2 regions of the Pseudoalteromonas sp. 2CM32C genome follow, and region 2 is predicted to be linked to the other one. Evidence: predicted binding sites of a transcription regulator. Region 2 holds the regulator's gene; the other holds the start of a gene.

Region 1 (3,529 bases), on a different contig from region 2:
AATGAGAGCGCCGTTAAATACACAACAGCTCCTACATTGCCGTAAGCTCCCGTCATACCTGCAATTTGACCCGTTAAACGGCGTTTAATAAGTGGTACAGCCGCAAATACAGCGCCTTCCCCCGCTTGCACAAAAAACGAACACGCCATAGCAGCAGCAACTGCAAGCCAAAGCGGCCAGCTAGCGTCAACTAAGCCCATAACAAAATAACCTACAGCTAAGCCAGTGGTAAGTACAATAAGTGTTTTACGACGACCCATTCGATCTGAGATCCAACCACCACCCGGGCGAGAAGCTAAATTCATAAACGCATACGCTGATGCAAGTAAGCCTGCGTATACCATATCAAGGCCAAACACCTCACTAAAAAATAATGGCAACATAGATACAACAGCAAGCTCTGAGCCAAACGTTGTAAAATAAAGAATATTTAAAACTGCAACTTGTTTAAATTCGTAACGGTGTGATTCTGGAACAGGTTGCTTAAAAATATGGCCGTTTATGTCGTACGTTTTATAAACTTCATAAAGATAAAGCAGCACCAAAAATACATATGTACCAATAACAAAATTTTCAGAAAGTAAATTTGCACCAGTAGGAGAAAGCTTCCAAGTAAGTAGTGCTAAAGCACCGTACATAGGTAGCTTCATTATAAGAAGTAGTACAAAGTCGCCTTTGCTGGTTACTTCCATTGCTCCTACTTTTTTTGGTTTAAAGTAAGTGCCACCTTTTGGCGTGTCAGTTACGCTGATGTACCAAATAACACCAAAAATGACACTTAATACACCGGTTAGGCCTATCGCATAACGCCAGCCATCGTCACCGCCAAACATAAGCGCTAATACAGGCAATAGCATTGCAGCAGCTGCCGAGCCAAAGTTACCCCAGCCACCGTAAATACCTTCTGCTGTACCCAACTCGTTTGCCGGGAACCACTCGCTCACCATGCGAATGCCCACAACAAAACCCGCACCAATAAAGCCAAGTGCAAAACGCGCGATAGCGGCTTGCTCAAACGTGGTAGCCATCGCAAACATAAAACATGGGATGCTACATAAAATCAGTAATGATGCATAAACGATGCGAGGCCCAAATTTATCAGTTAACATGCCCACAACCACGCGAGCAGGAATGGTTAGTGCCACATTTAAAATAAGCAGCGTTTTTACTTGTGCCATAGTAATACCTAGCGAACCCGCTATAGCGCCTAATAATGGCGCATGGTTAAACCAGACAAAAAATGAGATAAAAAACACCATCCAGCTTAAATGCAGTATTTTCATTTTTCCGCTAAACGATATGAGGTTAAACCCAGTACTCGGTTGCATGTTATTTTTCCTTAGTTACGTTTGTAGTTATTTATAGCAGTTACTACTTTGTTATTAATTACACTGCTATATTTGTTAATTTCACGTTAACCATGCTGAGCAATTAGTGAGCCAATAATTTATTTATTTAAAAATCATTAACTTATGTTTTTTCTAATTCGTTATAATTTTCATTTGCACTGTTAAGGTAATCAAAGTGAGCACTAACAGTGCAATTACTTTTAACCGCGTTCTTGCCCACATATTCTAAAAATTGCTATTGTGTATAAAAATAATGAGAAGCCGCTAATGACTAAACCAGCCCTGACTTACCAACAACAACTACGCTACTCGCGCCACATAATGCTTCCTAAATTAGATATAGAGGGGCAAGAAAAAATATGGCAATCTCATGCGCTTATAGTCGGTTTAGGTGGCTTGGGCTGCCCCGTTGCTCAGTATTTAGCTGCCTCCGGTGTGGGTACGTTAACGCTTGTAGATAACGACGTGGTTGATGCTACAAACTTGCAAAGGCAGGTGCTTTATAAACAAACGGATGTAGGCTGCTTAAAAACTCACGCCGCCAAAGCGCAGCTAAATAGCTTAAATGATGAAATAGATATACATACAATCGATGTATTTTTAGATGAAAAGTCAAAGCTTGACGAGCTATTAAAAAATATTGATATAGTCATTGATTGCTCTGATAACTTAACTACACGTAATGTATTAAACACAGCCTGTTATAAAACAAAAACCCCACTAGTATCGGGCGCTGCAATTAGAATGGAAGGCCAAGTTGCCTGTTTTACAATGCAAGAAAATAGCCACTGTTATGAGTGTCTATCGCAGTTTATGTCAGATCAAACACAAAGCTGCTCAGAATCAGGCGTGCTATCGCCCATTGTAGGATTAATTGGCAGTATTCAAGCCACTGAAGCCTTAAAAATGCTTGCTGGATTACCAAGCGGGTTAAGCGAGCATTTACTGCTGATTGATGGATTAAGTATGGAGTTTAATCGCTTTAAAATCACAAAAAACAGTCATTGTGCTACGTGCAGCTAAAACCCACTTCAAACTACTCTAGATTATGAATAGTCGCATAAAGTGTATCGCCTACTTTGTAGTTATTTTGATCCCATACTCTTGGTGAAAGTAAGCAATACAAGCTTTGTCCGTCTACATCTAGCGTAAGTTGCCATGTTTTATCTATAAGTTCTGCACTGTGCAGCGTAGATATTAAAACATTGCTGTTATTTGTGTTTAATGGCATTTCTGCACTTACCGATATTTGCTCACACTCTAATATAAGTTTATTTCCTTGCTCTACAGCGCTGGGTAATGCAAATAGCTGCTGCTCGCTTTTGTGGAGTTTAAGCAAATACACACCGTATTTTTCATCAAATGTAATGATTTTAAAGTTAATTAAGCTCAGCGGTGCTTGTTTATTATTAGCGTAAATAGCTTTAGCCACCTGCGCACTCGGGCCATGGTTAATTACTTTACCGTTATTGAGCTGCACCAGGGTATCGCAACAAAATAATAGTTCTTTTAACGAGTGGCTCACTATAATAAATTTAATAGTAAACGTTGCCGCCAATTCACTTAATGTTGAGAGTGTTTTAAAGCGCAGCGGCCAATCAAGAGCGCTAAATGGCTCATCTAAAATAATTAATTTTTGACCTGCCAACAACGTACGTGCAAACACCACCCGTTGGCGCTCCCCGCCAGACAAGCTTTGAACGTTGCGTTTAAGTAAGGGGTGTAACTCAAGTGCATCAATAACTTTTTGTTCAGTTAAGTCAGTTTGCCTATTAAAACAATGCTTTTGTGTAAACGCTAAATTACCTGCTACATCCAAATGCGGAAATAATGGGCAAGATTGAACTTGCAACGTAACACCGCGTTGCTCAGTTGGTAAATGATGTACCGATTTATCATTTATATAAACACTCTGCTCACCTTCAAGGCCACTAATACAACGTAGCAAGGTGGACTTACCCGAGCCGGACGGGCCAAAAATTCCCGCAATAGTAAAAGATTCAAGATGAAGGTTTATGTCTAAATCAAAGCTATTTAGCGATTTATAAAGGGCTAACTTAATCATACTATTGCTTAACCCCCACTATGCTTTTATTAAATTTAAATAACAGCACTAAACACGCAAATGAAATAGCGAGTAAAATAAGCGAAAGCTGATGCGCCGCTGCATAGTTTAACGA
Region 2 (3,529 bases):
GAAGAAAAACAAGCCGACGGCACAATAATGAGCGCCAGCGCTAATGAAGTTAGATACGATGTTTCAACGCGTTTTTTAACATTAATTGGAGATGCAGAGATATCTCAAGCTGGGCAAAAAATGAATGCTAAAAGCATTACCTACGATATAGAACAGCAGCTTATTAGCGCCGAAAAAGATGAAAGCTCAACTGACCGTGTACACACTATCTTAGTGCCTGTGGAGCCTAAAAAAAATGACAAAGGCCAACCATGAGTACATTAAAAGCAGAGCTACTAGCCAAAAGCTACAAAGGCCGTGAAGTTGTAAAAAATGTGGGCTTAGAAGTTCAAGCTGGCAGTATTGTAGGCTTGCTTGGGCCAAACGGCGCAGGTAAAACAACAACCTTTTACATGATTGTAGGCTTAGTCCCTAGCGACAAAGGCAAAATATCTATCGATGATAACGATATTACGCTTTTACCTATGCACAGTCGTGCTAGATTAGGCATTGGCTACTTACCACAAGAGTCGTCTATATTCAGAAAATTAACAGTGTATCAAAACTTAATGGCTATTTTAGAAACTCGAAAGGAGCTCACTAAGCAAGCCAGAGAAGATACATTAAATAATCTATTGGATGAATTTAGCATTCAACACATTCGCGACAGCAAAGGTATGGCATTATCGGGCGGAGAACGTCGCCGAGTAGAGATTGCTCGTGCTTTAGCTGCAGATCCAAAGTTTATTTTGTTAGACGAACCATTTGCCGGTGTTGACCCTATCTCAGTATTAGATATTAAAAAAATTATTGAACACCTGAAAAACCGTGGGATTGGCGTATTAATAACAGACCACAATGTAAGAGAAACCCTTGATGTTTGCGAAAAAGCCTACATTGTTTCTCATGGGGAACTGATTGCTTCTGGTACCCCTGAACACGTATTAAATGATAAAACTGTACGCGATGTATATTTAGGCGAGCAATTTAGGCTGTAACATTTACGCCTTATTTATAAGCATCTGCTAGTATTAATTATAACAACTTAAAAGGATTGTTAGAGATACATGAGGCAATCACTACAGCTGCGCATGGGCCAGCAACTTACAATGACACCTCAGTTGCAACAAGCTATTCGCTTGCTGCAATTAAGTACATTGGATCTTCAGCAAGAAATACAAGAAGCGCTCGACAGCAACCCATTACTTGAGGTTGAGGAGCAAGACTATGCCGATGATCTTGCGGGCAAAAATGAGCAAAAAGCAGATAACGATGAAGTTACAGTAACCGTATCTGCAGATGAAGCCCCTAGCGAGTATGAACAAGACAGTGGTGAAGCGCTTGCTAAAGATACCGTAAGTGACGACATGGCAATGGACGTTAGCTGGGATGAGTACATGAGTGCAGCCCCTGCATCATCTTCAGGCCCAATGCCTGAAGATGAGTCTATATATCAGGGCGCATCAACTGAAACGCTTCACGAGTACTTAATGTGGCAATTACAATTAACGCCATTTAGCCCTACAGATGAAGCCATTGCTATTGCTATTGTAGAAGCGGTGGATGATTCAGGCATACTGACACTCAGTTGCGAAGAGATTTTAGAGAGCTTTAATCAAGATAACGACGATGACGTTGAGGTTGAACTTGACGAAATAGAAGCGGTATTAAAGCGCATTCAGCTATTTGACCCAGTGGGTATTGCGGCACGTAGCTTACAAGAGTGCTTGTGTATTCAGTTAAATCAATTTGATAAAGGCACGCCTTATATTGATGAAACAAAAATGATTTTAACCGAGCACATTGATTTGTTAGCTGCTCGTGACTACCGTACATTAATGAAAAAAACGAAGCTCAAAGAAGATGAGCTTAAAGAAGTAATGACACTTATTCATACGCTCAATCCTAAGCCTGCAGACACAATAGTACGAGAAGAGTCTGAGTATGTAATACCTGATGTGTCAGTTAAAAAAATTAAAGGTCGCTGGGTTGTAGAGTTAAACCCAGACAGCATGCCAAAAATTCGTGTAAACAGCCAATATGCAGCAATGTCACGTACAGTTAAATCAAGTGGCGACAGTCAATTTATTCGCTCACATTTACAAGAAGCTAAATGGTTTATAAAAAGCTTAGAAAGTAGAAATGATACACTTTTAAAAGTAACTAACTGTATTGTTAAACAACAACAGGGCTTTTTTGAACACGGGCCAGAAGCCATGAAACCGATGGTTTTAAATGATGTTGCCGAAATGGTAGAAATGCACGAATCAACAATTTCGCGCGTAACCACGCAAAAGTATATGCACACACCGCGTGGAATATTTGAGCTTAAATACTTTTTCTCAAGCCACGTAAGTACCGAAAATGGTGGAGAATGTTCATCTACTGCAATACGTGCACTTATTAAAAAATTAATCGCAGCAGAAAACTCAGCAAAACCATTGAGTGATAGCAAAATTGCGGATATATTGGCTGAGCAAGGAATTAAAGTAGCGAGACGTACAATCGCAAAATATCGCGAATCTCTGGCTATTCCACCGTCAAATCAGCGAAAGAGCCTGATTTAAGACGCTAAACAAAGAGGGTAATGCTTATGCAACTAAATTTAACTGGTCGTCATGTAGAACTAACTGATTCATTAAGAGACTATATAAATACCAAATTTGCGAAGCTAGAAAGGCACTCTGATCATATTAATAATGTTCATGTCATTCTTGATATAGAAAAACTAAATCAAAAAGCAGAAGCAACTATTCATGTAAGTGGTGCTGAATTATTCGCATCCACTGAACATCAAGATATGTATGCAGCTATTGATTCATTGATTGACAAGCTTGACCGTCAAGTAATTAAACACAAAGAGAAGCTTGCTCGACACTAATATGATGAAATTAAGTTCACTTATATGCCAGGACTGCAGTAAAGCTGCGGTCCTTTTTAATAGTAAAAAAAGAATTTTAGAGTTTATTAGCGAGCTGGCTCACGATAAATTACCGTATTTATCTCAACAGGATATTTTGGGCGCTTTATTAACCCGCGAAAAACTAGGCAGCACAGGGATAGGAAGAGGTATTGCTATTCCACATGGCCGAATGAGCGGCGCACAAGAACCTTTAGCATTGGTGTTAGTAAGTGAAACACCGATTAATTTTGATGCTATAGACAACCGCCCTGTTGATATTTTTGTTGCACTCATCGTACCTGAAGGCGATAACCAACAGCATTTAAAGACGCTAGCAACGATAGCTGATAAACTAAAAAATAAAGAATTTTGTAAGCAGCTCCGCTGTGCTAAATCGGATGCTGAGTTGTATCAAATTATTGTTGACCAATCGTAACAAATTTAAAGGGTGATTAATGGAGTTGATTATCATAAGTGGCCGTTCTGGTTCTGGTAAGTCGGTTGCTTTGCGCGTTGTTGAAGATCTAGGTTATTATTGCGTAGATAACATTCCAGTAAATTTATTACCTTCTTTAATTAGAAGCGTTTCTGATAACTACGATAAAATTGCCGTTAGTATAGATGTGCGAAATTTACCAAAAGAGCAAG

The links. Region 2 encodes sigma-54, which starts transcription at its own class of promoters, with help from an activator protein. Its sites were predicted from a motif close to GTTGGCACGNNNNTNGNNT; they were not measured.
Region 1: a site for sigma-54 is predicted at 1,426-1,444, ahead of MTF67_RS12645 (NarK family nitrate/nitrite MFS transporter). Genes of this name have one in related genera too.

The regions. Positions count from the first base shown of each region.
Region 1 covers NZ_JALNTI010000006.1:139,020-142,548, reverse strand. Annotated here, with positions in the region: gene MTF67_RS12645 (NarK family nitrate/nitrite MFS transporter) at 1-1,328, opposite strand, end outside; gene moeB (molybdopterin-synthase adenylyltransferase MoeB) at 1,617-2,372, shown strand; gene MTF67_RS12635 (ATP-binding cassette domain-containing protein) at 2,386-3,414, opposite strand; gene modB (molybdate ABC transporter permease subunit) at 3,416-3,529, opposite strand, start outside.
Region 2 covers NZ_JALNTI010000001.1:581,014-584,542, forward strand. Annotated here, with positions in the region: gene lptA (lipopolysaccharide transport periplasmic protein LptA) at 1-255, shown strand, start outside; gene lptB (LPS export ABC transporter ATP-binding protein) at 252-977, shown strand; gene MTF67_RS02725 (RNA polymerase factor sigma-54) at 1,047-2,546, shown strand; gene hpf (ribosome hibernation promoting factor) at 2,573-2,860, shown strand; gene ptsN (PTS IIA-like nitrogen regulatory protein PtsN) at 2,865-3,317, shown strand; gene rapZ (RNase adapter RapZ) at 3,337-3,529, shown strand, end outside.